DNA from 2 places in the Bacillus capparidis genome. Region 1 is predicted to be linked to the other one. Evidence: riboswitches for the same ligand, from Rfam matches in the RefSeq annotation. Region 1 holds a riboswitch; the other holds the start of a gene.
What was found. A riboswitch is a leader RNA that binds a small molecule or an ion and turns the genes downstream of it on or off. The one in region 1 is predicted to bind cyclic di-AMP.
Positions count from the first base shown of each region.

Region 2: linked by a shared signal. The riboswitch ahead of JOC74_RS08590 (potassium channel family protein) and the one ahead of kimA (potassium transporter KimA) in region 1 are both predicted to bind cyclic di-AMP.

Region 1 covers NZ_JAFDST010000003.1:119,700-129,611, reverse strand. The annotation lists gene JOC74_RS14190 (ABC transporter ATP-binding protein) at 1-356, opposite strand, end outside; gene JOC74_RS14185 (ABC transporter permease) at 378-1,199, opposite strand; gene JOC74_RS14180 (GntR family transcriptional regulator) at 1,513-2,235, opposite strand; gene JOC74_RS14175 (hypothetical protein) at 2,487-3,002, opposite strand; gene sigZ (RNA polymerase sigma factor SigZ) at 3,222-3,755, shown strand; gene JOC74_RS14165 (NAD(P)H-dependent oxidoreductase) at 3,820-4,404, opposite strand; gene JOC74_RS14160 (DUF1801 domain-containing protein) at 4,451-4,873, opposite strand; gene JOC74_RS14155 (VOC family protein) at 5,100-5,507, opposite strand; partial or broken gene kimA (potassium transporter KimA) at 5,647-7,474, opposite strand; cyclic di-AMP (ydaO/yuaA leader) riboswitch at 7,627-7,775, opposite strand; gene JOC74_RS14145 (VOC family protein) at 7,961-8,356, opposite strand; gene JOC74_RS14140 (LysR family transcriptional regulator) at 8,560-9,414, opposite strand; gene JOC74_RS14135 (Gfo/Idh/MocA family protein) at 9,525-9,912, shown strand, end outside.
Region 2 covers NZ_JAFDST010000002.1:297,194-304,099, forward strand. The annotation lists gene JOC74_RS08585 (TrkH family potassium uptake protein) at 1-801, opposite strand, end outside; gene JOC74_RS08590 (potassium channel family protein) at 802-1,458, opposite strand; cyclic di-AMP (ydaO/yuaA leader) riboswitch at 1,582-1,730, opposite strand; gene JOC74_RS08595 (glycosyltransferase family 2 protein) at 1,789-2,802, opposite strand; gene JOC74_RS08600 (hypothetical protein) at 2,982-3,245, opposite strand; gene JOC74_RS08605 (ECF transporter S component) at 3,364-4,056, opposite strand; gene JOC74_RS08610 (ABC transporter ATP-binding protein) at 4,026-5,681, opposite strand; gene JOC74_RS08615 (energy-coupling factor transporter transmembrane component T) at 5,657-6,517, opposite strand; gene JOC74_RS08620 (DUF4430 domain-containing protein) at 6,550-6,906, opposite strand, start outside.

The sequences.
Region 1 (9,912 bases):
AACGCCCATGAAACCTTTTCTTTTATTTCCTGTTTTTTGACTTTTTTCAGCTTGAGACTGAAAGCCAGATTATCAAAAACTGTCATATGCGGCCATAAATTGTAGCTTTGAAAAACCATCGCAGTCGGCCGCTTTTCAGGTGGCAAGTGAAGCACTTCATTCCCGCCAATCTTGATGGACCCGCTGTTTGGCTCAATGAAACCGCCAGCGCTTCGCAATACCGTCGTTTTCCCACAGCCGGACGGGCCAAGCAGTGTAACCAGTTGTCCTTTTTCTACATCAATGGAAATATCTTTGACTCCTTCTCCTGTCTCATAAATCTTGGTTAAATTTTGAATCGATAACTGTACAGGCAAATGACTCTCTCCTTTCTTCGATTATTTCATTCGCAATCCATCGGCAAAGGAATCCGCACCGACAAATTTTCTGGCAGCCATCAATAATATAATCGTCGGCAATGTCAGAATGACGGAAAATACCGCACCTGCTGTACTCGGATAATCAGCAATGATCGTGTACATGATGACGGGCATCGTCTGAAAATCCGGGATTCCGACTAAAAAGGTTCCCTCCGCTTCATCTAATGAGTTTAGGAAGGTAAAGACTGAAGCTACAATGATTCCCGGCTTTGCCATCGGCAGAGTGATGTGCCAAAAAACCCTCAGAGGCGAAGCTCCGGCATCTCGCGCTGATTCTTCTTGAGAACGATGGACATTTTCAAAGGCAGCCGATGGAATCCACGTCATAAACATCAGGGTGTTAATCAGATGGATTAGAATAATACCAGTAAAGGTGTTCATCAGATTAAACTGGTAAAACAGAACGGCAATTGCAACGTACAACCCCATTTTCGGAAAAGCATTTGTTAATAAAAATGAGAACAGAAAAAATCGTCGTAACGGAAAGCTAATTCTGGCAAACGCATAGGCAGCCGGTAAACAAATGATTAAAGAAATCAAGGTGACTAGAGAAGCAATTAAAAATGACAGCCCCATAGCTCGAAGGATCGATTCATCCTGTAGAACATACGACCACCATTCCAAAGACCATGTAGAAGGCCATTTATCAGGATGCTCCCACTTTCCAGAAAAAGCTAATAAAACCAAATTTAATAATGGACCGAAAAAGAATAGCAAAAATATTGAAAGACCAATAAATTCTATTATTCTTCTTTTTCTCAGTGTCCTAAAGTACCACAACTTTACACCTCCTCCCCTAGTTGTACATTCGTATAATATTAGTAATTTTTTATTCCGAATAAAAAAGAAGTATAGACAACAATAACTGTATATTGAATGTAATCGTAGGAGAAAACGATAATTATCATTTGAATTATTATTAGTTGTCTATACTTCATACTTTTATAACTTAACATCCGAATGTAAATTGATATTTTGAATTATGTATAAAATTTGTTAAGAAGACTGCCTAAAAATTAAAAAAGTTCTATTTCATTTTTACAAAAAGAGAAGAACCCTTCTTGCATCAAAATGAGATAGAACTTTTTCATAGTTAAAAATCAATTTTCGTTCTTTCCACAGAGAATTTAAAAATATCATTTCTAAAGTAATCATACGAATATAATACTGGCTGATTATTCCGATCATAATGAATCTGTTTTAATAGCAAAACTGTCGTATCAGGGTATATCAAAAGCTTTTGGCAATTTCGATCAGTATGTAAAGGAACAACGATTTCCGCTGCCGCTTTATAAATATCAATTTTGCATTCTTCTTTTAAATACTGAAACAAAGACCCTATTGAACCTTTTGCTATAAGTGATTCTCCGACAAGTTTTTTCGGCAGGATATTTTTCGAGAATACGACCGGCTCCTGATCAGCTGTTCGAATTCTTTCATGGACAATCACTTCCTCCTCGTGATTGAGCTGTAGAAGTGAAGCCCATTCTTCATTCGTTCTTTCTACTTTAATATTTTCCCGTTTTTCTCCGTCCTCAAGACCGGCATATTTAATCATGGAGGTTACACTCATTAATTTTTCTAAACTGCTTGGCGCATGAGGTATAGGATTGACAACAAAGGTCCCGACTCCGTGTTTAACATGGACTTTTCCCTCTTCCTCCAGTAATCGAATTGCAGAACGAACAGTTTCTCTGCTGACTTTAGACTGTTTCGCCAGCTCCAGCTCTGAAGGCAGCCGGTCTCCCACCATAATCTTTCCGGTTCTTATATCTTTATCAAGTGCTTCTTTCACTTTTATATACAATGGTTTCATATCATCAACCCTTTAATAATATCTGGCATTTTACATTATAATGACATGACAAGTATTTTCATATATGTAACTATGTATTTTAATATTTAATTAACAAAAGAAGGGAAAGTTTAACAAAAGATTTTATCGATAATCATTTTATGTTCTTATTTTGACGCGATAGATTACCACTAAAAAAGTTTGTCGGTTAGCAGGAATAAAAAACCTCCCAAAAGCTAGCGGGAGGCAATTTCCTAAGTATTCTTCAGTCCTTATATATTTCTTAATTCAGAAAGGGTTCGAAGCACATGATCAATTAAATTGGGGATATCGCCCATATGATCCTCGTTAATTTTACGATTGAATTCCAGCTCGATCGTATTCATATAAATGGATTCTTCCCTGCCGTAAACAAAGCGTAATGTTTGAGTCGGGGCAATGTCGAGACTCCAAATTTGCTGCATTATGTCTTGAATGATTTCGCACTGCATCGATATATTTATGATTTGAATATAAAAACGCAAGATTAGTATACAGCCAGGATTTTCTCCCGGCACTTCCATTATTTCTGCCGCCAGTTCTCTCAAAGGTGCAACCAGTCGAATTTCTGCAGAGATATCACTTCGATCTAATAGTGAGAATTGTATCGCGAATTCTCTCGACAGTACTGACATATCAAGTCGATCTATCCGATTGGTTATCTTAATTTTTCCCGACAAATTATCCAAATCATAAATCTGATTTTCAATAGCAACTTTTAGATTTTCAAAGACGGTTGGATCAAACATAAATGAATACCTGCCTTACGTTTTAGAATAAACTAGCTCACCCACGTATTTATTCCGTATATCTAAAAATATTATACGAATTAAAACATTGATTTAACAAAGTCTCCTAATGGTATGCCAGTTGCCAAGTGAGACTATAATGCTCCTCCTTCTTCTAAAATTGATGTACACTAAAGATGGCGCAGGCAAAATATAACGAACGCAAGGAGAGAAACTTTCATGGATATCCAAGTTCTCTGGAATGAATATCATCTACCCGTCAGACGATTTATCTCAAAAAGAACATATAATCATTCTGATGTGGAAGATATCGTCCAAAATGTGTTTATGAAGATACACGGCCATATTTCCGAGTTAAAGGATGAAAATAAAGTACAATCATGGATTTATCAAATTGCCCGCAATAGTATCGTGGATTACTACCGGAAAGAAAAACGGACAGAGGAACTGCCGTTTCATATTGAAACAAATGATGAATATGAGGAAGAGAATTTTGAAAAAGGAGTGATTTCATGCTTCAAGTCAACGATTCAACGATTACCGGATAAATATAGAGATGCACTCGAACTCACCGAGCTAAAGGGCATGTCCCAAAAACAACTAAGCAGCCGGCTCGCCATCTCCTATTCAGGAGCCAAATCAAGAGTGCAGCGCGGACGGGAAATGCTAAAGGAGAGGCTGATGGAGTGCTGCCATATCGAGTCGGATCGATACGGAAATATCATCGACTTCTATAGAAAGAATCCGAATTAGAAAAAGTTTGGCGATTTTCTCCAAACTTTTTTGTTCATATTTGATTAAAAATCAGTACCTCTTGCTAACAAAGAGAATTGATTTTCTCTTCAACCTGCTTGAGGATATCCTTCAGCGCTGCTTCTTCAAGGTATTCAGAGACATTGCCAAACAGTAAATGATCCAAAGGTTCAATCCCTGTAAAATCAAATATGCCAACATCTGAAGTAATGGTTAAACTGGCGGTCATTCCCATTTCGTCGTAAATCTCTTTAGGAGTACCGTGAGTATTAATGATCAAACCTTTTTTCCCTTTAAGTAACTGAATAATTTCTCCTTCCCCATAAGCATAAGCAAAGCCATAGGCGAATACCCGGTCTACATAACCTTTGAGAATGGCAGGAAGACCCGACCACCAAATTGGATAGATAAATGTGATAACATCTGCTTTTGTAATGAACTCTTGTTCGGTTTTAATATCGTCAGGAATATTGCCTGATTTCATCGCAGCCGTATCTTGGGGCTTCAGAACAGGCTGAAAATCCAATGCATACAAATCTCTTACAAACACCTGATGACCTTTGTCTTCTAAAGCTTTAACAGCTGTTTCCAATATTGCATGATTAAAACTTTCAGGATGTGGGTGTGCATAGACAACAAGATGGTTCATTTTGCATTCCTCCATATATAGGGTTCCCTAAAAACATAATCGCTTTCTACTGGTTTGGATACGTTTCTCTTAAAAACGCAACAGATTGATGAATTAACGCTTTTAACACGTCAACATCAATATCTGCCACCTTATTAATGTATACACACGCTTTTCCTGTTGTATGTTTTCCAAAGTCCTTTAACAATTCCTCTCGTTTTGTATCACCAGTCGCAAAATACAAGCTGATTTTTGCTTTTCGAGGTGAAAAGCCAACAAGCGGCGCATCGCCTTCGTGACCGGATTCATATTTATAATGATAGGAACCAAAACCGATAATGCTCGGCCCCCACATCTTCGCTTGACAGCCAGTCGTTTCTGTGAAAATATCTAATAATTTATATGCATCTTCACGTTTTTTAGGGCTATCGACATTTTCAATAAACTCAATGACACTGCTGTCATTTTCTTTTGTTTTTAGTTCGTACATAACTTAGAATTTCTCCTGTTCTTAAGTATGAGGTTGACCTTTTTTCGCTAATAGAAAATATATAATCTCTTAAATAAATTTCTACATTACACACTTTTTTCCTGCTGAACCGAACCAGCAAACACTGTACTTTAAAATGAAAAAGACACAACTCCACATGAAAGGATTGTGCCTATAGGTTTATCAAAGAAGTTCAGGGCGATCAATTTCTTATTTTTACTCTTGCTCAGACTGCACTTTCATCCATGTAAAAGACTTCCCAAAGATGGCCGTCTATGTCCTCAAAACTCCATCCGTACATAAAGCCATGGTCCATCGGATCATTTGAAGGCTTTCCGCCTGCATCCAGCGCTTTATTTACAATCTCATCAACCTTATCCCTGCTATCAACTGCTAACCCAACGATAACTTCTGTACTTTTTGCTGCATCAGAAAGTTCTTTTTTCGTAAACGTTTTAAAAAACTCTTCCACCAACAGCATGGCAAAGATATTTTCACCAATCACCATGCTCGCTGCATTTTCATCAGTAAATTTTTCGTTAAATTCAAAACCAATTTTCGAAAAAAATTCTTTCGTTTTTTCCAAATCTTTCACCGGTAAATTAACAAAGATACTTTTCATTTGTATTCCCATACTTGCCCATTCCCCTCTAATTTTTATTCCGACTACAAATCATTCTCTTATGTTTATCCTATTCCTGCCTGAAAAAGAAAAAAATTATTAAAAGGTATAATTAAAAAAGGTGCCTCATTAAGGAGACACCCGTAAAAACTCATTTTTTTAAATGGTAAGGGACAGTAGTAACGACTACGTCCCGCCGATAAAGCAAATATGCCCGAATCAATAAACTAGATTGGTTATGAAGAATATTGTGCCAGCCTTTTTTAGGAATAAACTGAGGGATGACGACCGTAACCCGATAATCCGACTCTCTGGCTTTGTGCTCAACCGTATCAACAAATTTGGTCAAAGGATGAATAATACTTCTATAGTGAGAGTGAAGTGTCACGAGTCTGACATCAGGCTGCCATTTCTTCCACTTTTCTTCAAACTTTCTTTCGACTTCTCTGTCAAACGCAACGTAAACGGCAATGATCTTTTCTGCCGAAAGAGTTTTAGCATAGTTTAACGTGTTCTCTACTACATGAGTCATACCAGCCACAGGAACAATAATGACGTTCCCATTAATCGGGACAGAAGGTTCACATGTTGTCAGTCGCAATTGGTCGCCAACTGCGTCATAATGCTTCTTTATCTGGTGAAAAACAAAAACGATAATGGGTAAAAAAACTAAGACTGGCCAAACCTGTGCGAATTTGGTTAAAAAGAAAATGATCGTAACGGTAAAGCTAATCAAGGCACCGGTTGAATTAATAACAAGCCTAAATACCCATCCTTTTGGTTTTTCACGAATCCATTTAACAATCATTCCCGACTGAGACAGCGTAAATGGAATAAACACGCCGACTGCATATAGCGGGATAAGCTGTTCAGTTTGTCCTTTAAAAGCAAGAATTAATATGATCGAGGCAATCCCAAGAATAATAATCCCATTCGAGTATCCTAACCGGTCTCCTCTTATTGTAAACATTCTTGGAATAAACTTATCCTTGGCAAGATTAACCGCAAGTAATGGGAACGCTGAATAACCTGTATTGGCAGCCAGGATCAATATCAATGCTGTAGTTCCTTGGATAAAGAAATACATGAAATTTCGACCAAATGTCTCTTCCGTAAGTTGTGAGACAACAGTGACCTCTTCACTGGGAGTAATCCCGTAATAATAGGCCAAATATACAATTCCCGAAAATAACAAAGCGAGCAAGGCACCCATCGCAAGTAACGTTTTAGCTGCATTATTAGGTGCCGGGTCTTTAAAATTGGGAATGGCATTCGAAATGGCTTCAACTCCTGTTAAAGCAGAGCTGCCTGAGGCAAACGCTCGCAGGAGGATGAATAAACTGATTCCTGCCACGGGTGTACCAATTGATGGATGTAAATCAGGCGGAACCTGACCTGTTACAATGTTGTAGATGCCCACACCAATCAATACGAATAACGCTAAAACAAATAAATACACCGGATACGCCAAAATAGAGGCGGATTCCGTTACCCCTCTTAAATTTAAGATGGTAAGAAAAATCACAAAGATAATCGCAATGATCACATTATAAGAATGTAAGGCAGGAAATGCAGATGTTATCGCATCTGTACCAGCAGATACACTAACTGCCACTGTTAAAATATAATCTACCAGCAAGGATCCTCCAGCGATTAACCCCGGATTTATACCCAAATTATGCTTTGATACTACATACGCTCCACCGCCATGAGGATAGGCGAAAGATAATCTGCCTGTACGACAATATGAGAGCAGTTAATAGAATTAATACTCCCATTGCTATCGGAATTGAATACCAAAATGCTACTGCACCAACTGTTGCCAGGACAATTAAAATTTGCTCCGGACCATAGGCTACTGATGATAAAACGTCAGAAGATAGGATGGCTAATGCTTTTGTTTTGTTAAGCTTCTGTTCCCCTAGTTCAGTTGATTTTAATGGCCGGCCTATTAAAAATCTCTTTAGAGAAGAAATCACAAATTTCACTACCAGATTGTATTAAACATATCTTTTCCTGTATATCAAATAACACTCTACGAAAACACTTTAGTTCAATTAAAATAAAAAATGCCTGCAAGCCATAGATAATAGGCCTGAAGACAATATAATTTTTGTCTCACAAGCTCCACCTTCCTTCTCATATAACGCTTACGAGGTTAGCTGTCGGATTCGGACCATTTGAGTAGCCCTACCTTTTAAAAGGATTCACCCCTTTGGATTGTGTAACAATCCACAAAAATGGTTCCCCCGCACCTTTAGGTCTCAGCGATTTAGAAATATGAAACCGATGATTATCATACTTCTGTGCACTAAAAATGTAAACAAAAATTGTTAAAAAAATATGTAATTTTAAAATCTAAAATTTGAATACTTCTTTAACTAAAGAACAGGGCATTTTCAACTCTTTATGTAAAGGAGGAATAAAAAATGGCGCTCCTCTTTAGAAGGAACACCATCCAACATTTAGCTTGGAAAATTGAGCTGCCATGAAACTCCAAACCTATCGACAATCCAACCGAACTTCTTACTAAAGAAATAATCACCTAATGGCATTAGGGCGCCCCCGCCATCTGAGAGGCTCTCATAAAGCCGGGTAATTTCCTCTTCAGAATCACATGTAAGAAACACTGAAAAGGAAGGGGTAAACGTGAACTCATGCTTTACGTTACTGTCAATGCACATAAATTCCTGTCCTTTTAATGAAAAGACAGCCTGCATCACACTGCCCTCATCTCCTGCTTCATTTGGTCCATAACGAGTGATTCTGGTAATTTCTGATTCTTCAATCAAAGAAGTATAATAATTCATGGCTTCTTCCGCATTTCCTTCGAACATTAAGAATGGTGTCACCTTTTCCATTAAAAACATCTCCTTATTTTTTAATTCATTCGCTTTCTACGATCTCTTTCAACCCTGCAATCATTAAATACCCACCGTAATAATTCGGTCTGACGTAGCATGAAAAATCCAATCTAAATTGTGGCTACTTTGTTTAACCATATAGTTAACAATAAAGAACAACCTAGAATTAGTCAACCATTCGGTTAAATACTTTCTCTCCATTATTCGTTCACAAGCGAATGATTCAATTCTGTAAATTGTCTTTCAATAGGTGTTAATTCATGGTGCAAACGAGTAATTAAGTAAATGTTGATGTATTTATAAACTGAAGGTACCTCTATATAATTGTTGATGTTGTAGCGGTTTGCCGTACGTTTCGATACTAAGGAAATCCCCATTCCCATTATTGAAAACTGCAAGAGTGATTCCGGATCGCCTACTTCAATGATTTCCCCATACTCACGACCCATGCCTGTGAAAATATTGCGTAACAACGTGAGATACAAGCATTTATCCGAAAGAACAAGCAGATTTTTTCGGCTGATATACTCTTTAAAAATTGTGTTTTTCTCAATACCTTTACCGATAATAACCAGCTCTTCTTGCCCCACTTTTTTATAGGTGATTTTCTTATGATTTGACGATCCAATCGTATAAGCTATATCAATTGTTCCGCCAAGAATTTGATGTTCAATATAATCAGTGGAACCCGTTTTTAACGTAACCGATAAGTCAGGGTATGTTTGATAAAGTTTATTTAATGCTGAGGAGAATTGAGTTCCACCAACTGATATCATCGTCCCTATCCTGAGCGTTTCTTCGTGCTTTTTCATTTTATTTTCAGTTTCTTCCCAGAGGATCAAGATCTTTTTTAATTGGTGATATAATTTTTCTCCATCTTTAGTTAATTCCATACCTTTTGAATTTCTAATAAACAGCTCTTGATTATAATAGGATTCAATCTTCTTTATTTTCGCAGTCATATTGGATTGGAGGTGATTAAGCTTTATCGCCGCAGCAGATATGCTTTTTAGTTCGGCAACTGTTATAAAAGCTTTCAAGTTTTCGATATCCATTGATGCACCTCCCTATCAAAAATAGTGATACTACTATCATAAATTAACATTATTTATGATATCACTTATTAAGTATACTAAATGCAATACGCATTTTGGAGGGATAAACCATGAAGCAAAATGTAATTAATGCCGGGATTATAGGAGGTTCTTTAAATAATCAGTGGGCGAGCAAAACACATATTCCCGTTCTGAAAGAAAGTCCTTTTTATCAAATTACGGCTATTGGGACATCTAAGATGGAAACCGCGAAAAAAAGCGCCATGGCGATTAACGCTCCCTTAGCTTTTACTAATCATAGGGAATTAGCAAAATCCGAAGATGTTGATTTAGTCGTCGTAAGTGTGAAGGTTCCTTTCCATTATGAAGCTGCCATCACTGCCATTGAAGAAAAGAAGCACCTCTATTGTGAATGGCCATTGGGAATAAACACCTCTGAAGCGAAAGAGATGGCAAAAATGGCCGATCAAGCGAATATTCACCACGTGATTGGATTAC
Region 2 (6,906 bases), on a different contig from region 1:
CGCTTGAAAATAGGATCCCCAAAATTTATCGCCTAATGACATAGGGCCAAGCGTGTCAGGGTTATTGTATTCCATTGAGAAAACTATAACAGTGGCTATTACATTAAGCACCAGTGTACCTACAATCATTAGTTTCGAATGCAGACTTAATTTTTTAAAGCTTCGTTTATACCACACATCCACTAAAACAGTAAAGCCTATTCCGCCTAAAATGAACAGAGAAGAAATCACGAGGTTGACTAACGGATCTCCTACATATCCCATTAAGTTGTCTGGCCATAAAGAAAATCCCGCATTGTTAAAAGCAGATATTGAGTGAAAAAAGCTATAATACATCCCTTTTCCCCAGCCATATTCCGGAACCCATCGGATAGCGAGCAGCAGCATGGCTATCAATTCTATAGATAATGAGAAGATAAATAAGTTTTTCACTAATTTAATAATCCCGCCGAGAGAGGTTTGATTAAGAGCCTGCTGGATAAGCAGCCGTTCTTTAAAACCAATTTTCTTTCCCAGCATGATAAAAATGAGAACTGCAAAAGACATGATCCCCAAGCCGCCGACTTGGATAAGCATGACTATAACCAGCTGGCCAAAGAGGGTATAAGCGGTACCTGTATCAACAACCGCGAGACCCGTGACTGTCATAGCTGACGTCGCAGTGAACAATGCATCGGTCCAGCTGACAGATTCGGTTGTTGCAAACGGTAGCTTTAATAAAATTGTACCTAGTATAATAAAAAACAAAAACACTAATAGCAGCAGCTGGGAGGGATTCAATCGAATGTATTTTATATTCATTTAAACTCCTTCTTTTTCAAATCGTTCAATGTCCTTATTGTTTCCTATGACAATTAACACGTCGTCCTTATAAATAGCTTCTTCAGCAGAAGGAGAAACAATAAATTTCCCATCACGTTGAATTCCAACAATATTACATCCGTAATTGGCCCGTATGTTTAGATCTTCCAAGGAACGGTGATCAACCTTTTTTGTTGCTATAATTTCCACGATGCTGAAATCTTTAGATAGCTCAATAAAATCAATCATCTTATCGGTCACAATATGATGGGCTATTCTTTTAGCCACATCACGCTCCGGATGAATAACTCTGTCAACACCAATTTTCTCGAGAACTTTTGAATGGTTTTCATCCTGTGCTTTTGCCCAAACTTTAGTCACACCTATTTCTTTCAAGAGTAATGAAGTCAAGATGCTTGATTGCATATCATCTCCAAAGGAAACGAACGCAAGATCAACATTTCGAACGCCCAGCTTTTGCAAAACCGTTTCATCGATTGCATTTGCACAAACTGCATGTGTGGCAAATTGCATATATTCACTGACTCTTGTCTCATCTTTATCTACAGCTAATACTTCAATACCCATTTCATAAAACTCTTTAACAAGGGTTGATCCAAAGCGTCCTAAACCAAATACGGCGAATAATTTCTTCATCTTAACCCTTCCTTGATTCATTTTCTATAGTTGTTTGTTAACAAACACAGAAGTATTACATTTTACAAAAAAAAGACCACAAAGGATTCCCCAGTGGTCGTTTTATTCTCCGATCACAAGTTCACATCCTCTCCTTAACGCTTACGAGGTTAGCTGTCGGGTTCGGGTACAGAAGTAACCCTGCCTTCATCATGAAGGATTCACCCCTAGTAACAAAATGTTTGTTACAATTCTGGTTCCCCCGTTCCACACGGATTCAGCGATCAAGATGGTTGATTCTGAAAATTATATTACTCCCAAAGTTTCGTATTGTAAAGTTATCCTATAACTTTATGAGCTAAACTTTTTCTCCGGTACTTGCTCATTCTCCTGGCGCTTTAGACGGCCCAATCGCTCGGTTTCTAAATCAATGTCTATCGCATAATGGGGGCGACGTTTCACTTCCGTAAAAATCGTGCCGATATATTCGCCAATAATGCCAATCCCCATTAAATTCAACCCGCCTAAAAACCAAATCGAAATCATTAAAGAGGTCCAGCCGACGTTTGTGTGCCCGAGAAGTTTTTGAATCAAAGCGTATATCCCTGCAGAAACGCTTAAAAAAAACAATAAAATTCCTAGCAATGTGATACTTCTGATCGGTGTCACACTAAATGATGTAATCCCTTTAAAGGCAAAGGACAGCATCTTTTTCAGAGGGTATTTAGTTTCTCCTGCCACACGCTCTTTTCGATCATACAATACCTTTGTCGATCGCAGGCCGATCATAGGGACAATTCCTCTCAAAAACAGATTGGCTTCACGATAGCGACCGAGCTCTTCAAGTGCACGCTTGCTCATTAAACGATAATCGGCATGATTATAAATTAACTGAATCCCAAGCTTATTCATTAGTGAATAATAGCCTAAAGCAGTTGTCCGCTTAAAAAAAGTATCTGTTTGGCGGCTGCGGCGGACGCCGTAGACAATCTCGTACCCTTCTTTATATTTCTCGATAAAATCACGAATAACAGACACGTCATCCTGAAGATCGGCATCTATTGAAATCACACAATCCGAGCTGCCTTTTGCTTTTTCCAGTCCGGCTAAAAGAGCTTTTTGGTGTCCTGCATTTTTCATTAATTTTATGCCGGTTACATAGCTGTTCTTTACACTTTCCATCACAATCAGTGACCACGTACGATCCTGGCTTCCATCATCGACAAACAAAATTTTACTTTCAGCTGAGATGAATTTATCATCCATTAAGCATTTCAATTCAGTACTTAGCTGGCGGCATGTTTGTATTATAGCTTCCTCTTCGTTGTAGCACGGAACTACGATAGTTACTATAGGCTGTTTCATTATGTACCCTCCTCCATTTTCGCTATTTTCGTTAAGAAAGCTTTTAGCAAAAAATGTATCCATATTGCCTCTGAGGTATTATTCCTTTTTTTAGAAAAGACATTCCTGAATTTATTAAAATGGTCCATTAAAAAAGCAGTGCCAGGTTTTCTAGCACTGCAAAAGTAATTACAATTCATTTATTTTTTATTAGGTGTTAATTCGTTTGAAAACTCAGTTTTACTTGCCACAGGAACAGGTTTTCGCATTAAATTTTTATTTTGCATTAGATTCGAAAAGAAATTTTGAACAGGGCTCATCATATTACCCGAACGGCTGCCGCGTAAGCCAAAAAATACGGCACTGACTAATCCTAACACAGACACCCACAGCATCATTCCATTGTTTCTTTTTCTGGAATTTCCTCTATTTAAAAGAGTATTGATCCATTGAAAATTATTCAACTTCAATCACTTCCTTCATGATTTTGCGCTGTCGGTATTAATTTTTACAAAGATCTTCTTGATTATGTTGGTAGTTATTAGACCGCTCTTCCTTTTTTGTCGGATACAAAGGGAAGGATCAAGACACTTTAAGCAAGCCATACTTCCGTTTGAATCGTTCCAAAATTTTCTTCCACTGCTTTCCCATAACGGCGATAAAAAAGACATTGGAAAGGGCATGGGCAAAATCAAAAGGAAAGCTTGCTGCATAAGCGGCAATCACAGATTCCAGATTCAGCTCACTCAAGAATCCGACCACAAACCAAAGATTCATAATCCAGCCAAACAAAAATGCAGCAATGAAGCCAAAAATAAGCTGTCCCCATATTTTTTTCATCAATCGTGTATCTTTTAATAGTCCTGCTGTAAAACCAACCATTCCCCATGCGAACATTTGCCATGGGGTCCAAGGGCCTTGCCCGAGAAAGAAATTCGATACGACGGCTGCTGTAGCGCCAACCATAAAGCCTGATTCTTTTCCAAAAACGATTGCCGTCATGATTATGACAAATGAAACGGGCTGCACGCCAGGTAAAGGTGTAAAGGGGATGCGACTTACTGCGGCAATGACAGCGAGCACGGCGAGCAAAACAATTTCCCGGGAAGTAAATGCCCGTTTTTCAAAACGAATATATAACGGAAGCATGACCGCTGCGAGCATTAGAAAGCTAAACCACATATAGTGTCTGTCAGACATCCAAGTCATTCCTGCCAGCATCAAAACAAAAAATGAGACAGCCGCTACATTCGCAATGTTTGATCGTTTTGACATAACATGTTCACGTCCTCCCACGTTAAAGCATAGGGTTGTTTTTTACGAACAAGTCTGTTCACGCCTGTCGTATAAAAATAATTACTTGAAAAAAATCCAGCAGGATCGTTTTCCGACACAATTTCACCATCAAACAGCATAGCACAACGATTCGCATACTTTGCAGCAAACTCGATATCATGCGTGGCAAGCATGATGGCAGCTCCTTCATGCTGAAGCTTTTGAAATAGGCAACCAAGCTGTTCCTTCTTTTCTGGATCGAGCCCCTTTGTCGGTTCATCTAGCAAAAGCAGTTCAGGCTGAGAAAGGAGAGCAAGAATGATGGCGAAAATCTGTTTTTCCCCTTCGCTTATATCCAATGGATGACGATGTTTGATATGGCCTAATTGAAAATCGTCCATTAGCTTATCAGCCAATGGCTTCGGGTTTAGTTCAGCGAACTGCCGGCATCGTTCATACAGCTCCAGTTCAACCTCATCATACGTAAAATGATAAGCAGGCTGCTGGCTGACGTAACCAATTTTCATATATCTTTTTTTCTGCGTCCATTTTTCAATCCGCTGATTTTGAAAAACAACCTTCCCTTTTCTAGGTTTATGTAACCCCGCAAGAATAGTGAGAAGCGTCGACTTTCCCGACCCGTTCGCACCAACCAGAGCCATGCAGTCCCCTGAGTGAACGGCTATATCAAGTTGAGAGAGCACCGTTTCGCTCGTCCTTTCATATCGAAAAGTGAGGCCTGTTCCTTTTATGAGTGGCTTTCCCTCATGATGCTGCTTTTTTTCAGTGGAACCATGAAGCGGCAAACGATCATTTATGTGTTTCATACCTTCTTTCACAGAAAAAGGAACAGTATTGCTTTCACTTTCCAGAAATAGCCTTGGAATATCTGGGATGTAGGAACGATACGCTGCATCTTTCCATAAATCAACGATGACACTTCTGGGGGAATCGTTGTAAAGAATCGTTCCTTTTTCCATAAAGATAAGCCGTTCTGCCAAAGGAAGAAGCTCATCGAGACAATGCTCGACAACAACGATCGTCACGCCGAGCTCCTCATGAATTCGTTTCAATAACTCCAAAAATTCCTTTGCTGCCACTGGGTCTAACTGGGCTGTCGGTTCATCCAACAGCAAAAGCTTGGGCTGCAATGCGAGAACCGACGCTAAATTAACGAGCTGTTTTTGGCCGCCGGACAAGGTATGTACCGACTGATGAAGCATATATTCAATCCCTAGAAAACGTACAAGCTCAGCAATTTTTTTCTTTATGTCTTCTGAAGGAAATCCGATGTTTTCAAGCGAAAAAGCAATTTCTTGAATCACTGTTTCCATCACGATCTGATTTTCCGGATTTTGAAAAACCATCCCGATTTCACGGGCAGAGGTCACTTTATCCAATTCATGAATCGCTATTCCTTGATAAAAAATGCTTCCCTCACGATCGCCAACAGGAAGCACCTCTTGTTTAAAATGCTTTAGAAGGGTTGATTTGCCGCAGCCGGACGGTCCGCTAACCACGACAAACTCGCCTTCTTCAAGACGTACGGAAACAGAACGCAATGCTTTTTCCGACTCATCCGGGTAAGTAAATGAAAGGTCTATGATTTCTGCATGCGCCACCAAACTCGCTCCCTTCCTTCGATGAGAATTGGTAATGAAATAAGCAAAAGATATATGATTAGGATAAAGATTTCTACCCCATTTATTCCGAGCGAGGCAACTGTCGGGTAAATAGAAAGAACGCCGTATCCATAAAAAGAGCCAATCAGGCAGGTTAATAATGCCAATCCAATCATGCACATAAGCAAACCATCCCTCATGGTAAAACGATATCGCTCGAAGGTTGTTCTTTTTGCTGCTCCAAATCCACGCGCCTGCATGCTGTCCGCTGTCTGCAATGCCTCTTCCAAAGAAAAAACGAGTAGCAGTGTAACAAGCTTCATCCCATTTTTCGCCCGAGTACGGAGAGACCCCCCGGCGACATCGACTCCTTTTGTTTTTTGCACCATTGTAATTTGCTTGAGACGCTGAAAAAACAAAGGCACAAAACGGATCGTAATCATCATAAGGATGGCTGCTTTTGGAGATATTCTCTGAAACAGATAGAGAAATTTGTGGCTGGTCACAATGTGATGATAAGAAGCAAATGCAAATGCAATCGTCAAAAAAGACAGTCCTAACGTGTAACCATACGTGATGGCTTCAAGCGTAATCGGATTATTTCTTAAATAAAACAATATTGTCGCGCCTCTGTGAGATAATAATGGATTCGCTGCAGCAATTATAAACGCAAGAATAAGCGAGCCCGCAATTAATTTTTTTAGTGACCGATCAATCCCGTGCATTACATTCAGCAAAATAAGGAGAATTACGGAGCAAAGCAAAAAAGTCGGATGCAGCAAAACCATTGACAGGATAATGACCGAAACATAATAAACGAAAAGAACCAAAGGATGCATGGTCGAAAATTCCGATTCTGCTTTCCTTCGGCTCAAACGTCTTTCCCCATATTTTCGGAATAGAGCCATTCGATCCTGTCACCCTTTTTTACGGCAAATTCGCCGGCACTTTTCGTTGCTTTTTTTCCATTCACTTTAAATACCCAGCCGCTCAGATCACCACGGTCAAACTCATATAAATTATTGATACCTTTTACGTAGAGGCCTGCTCCGGATCCGCTCGTTTCCAGCTGGATATGTTTTTCTTTTGTAATTTTAAACAAGACATCGTAAACCGTATCGCCATTTTTCAAGTCGACATTGGTTGCACCGAGAATACTTCCCATATCGTTGTCACCTTGAATCATAATTTGGGCCTGATCTATCTCTTTCTTTGGTGCTTGAGGTTT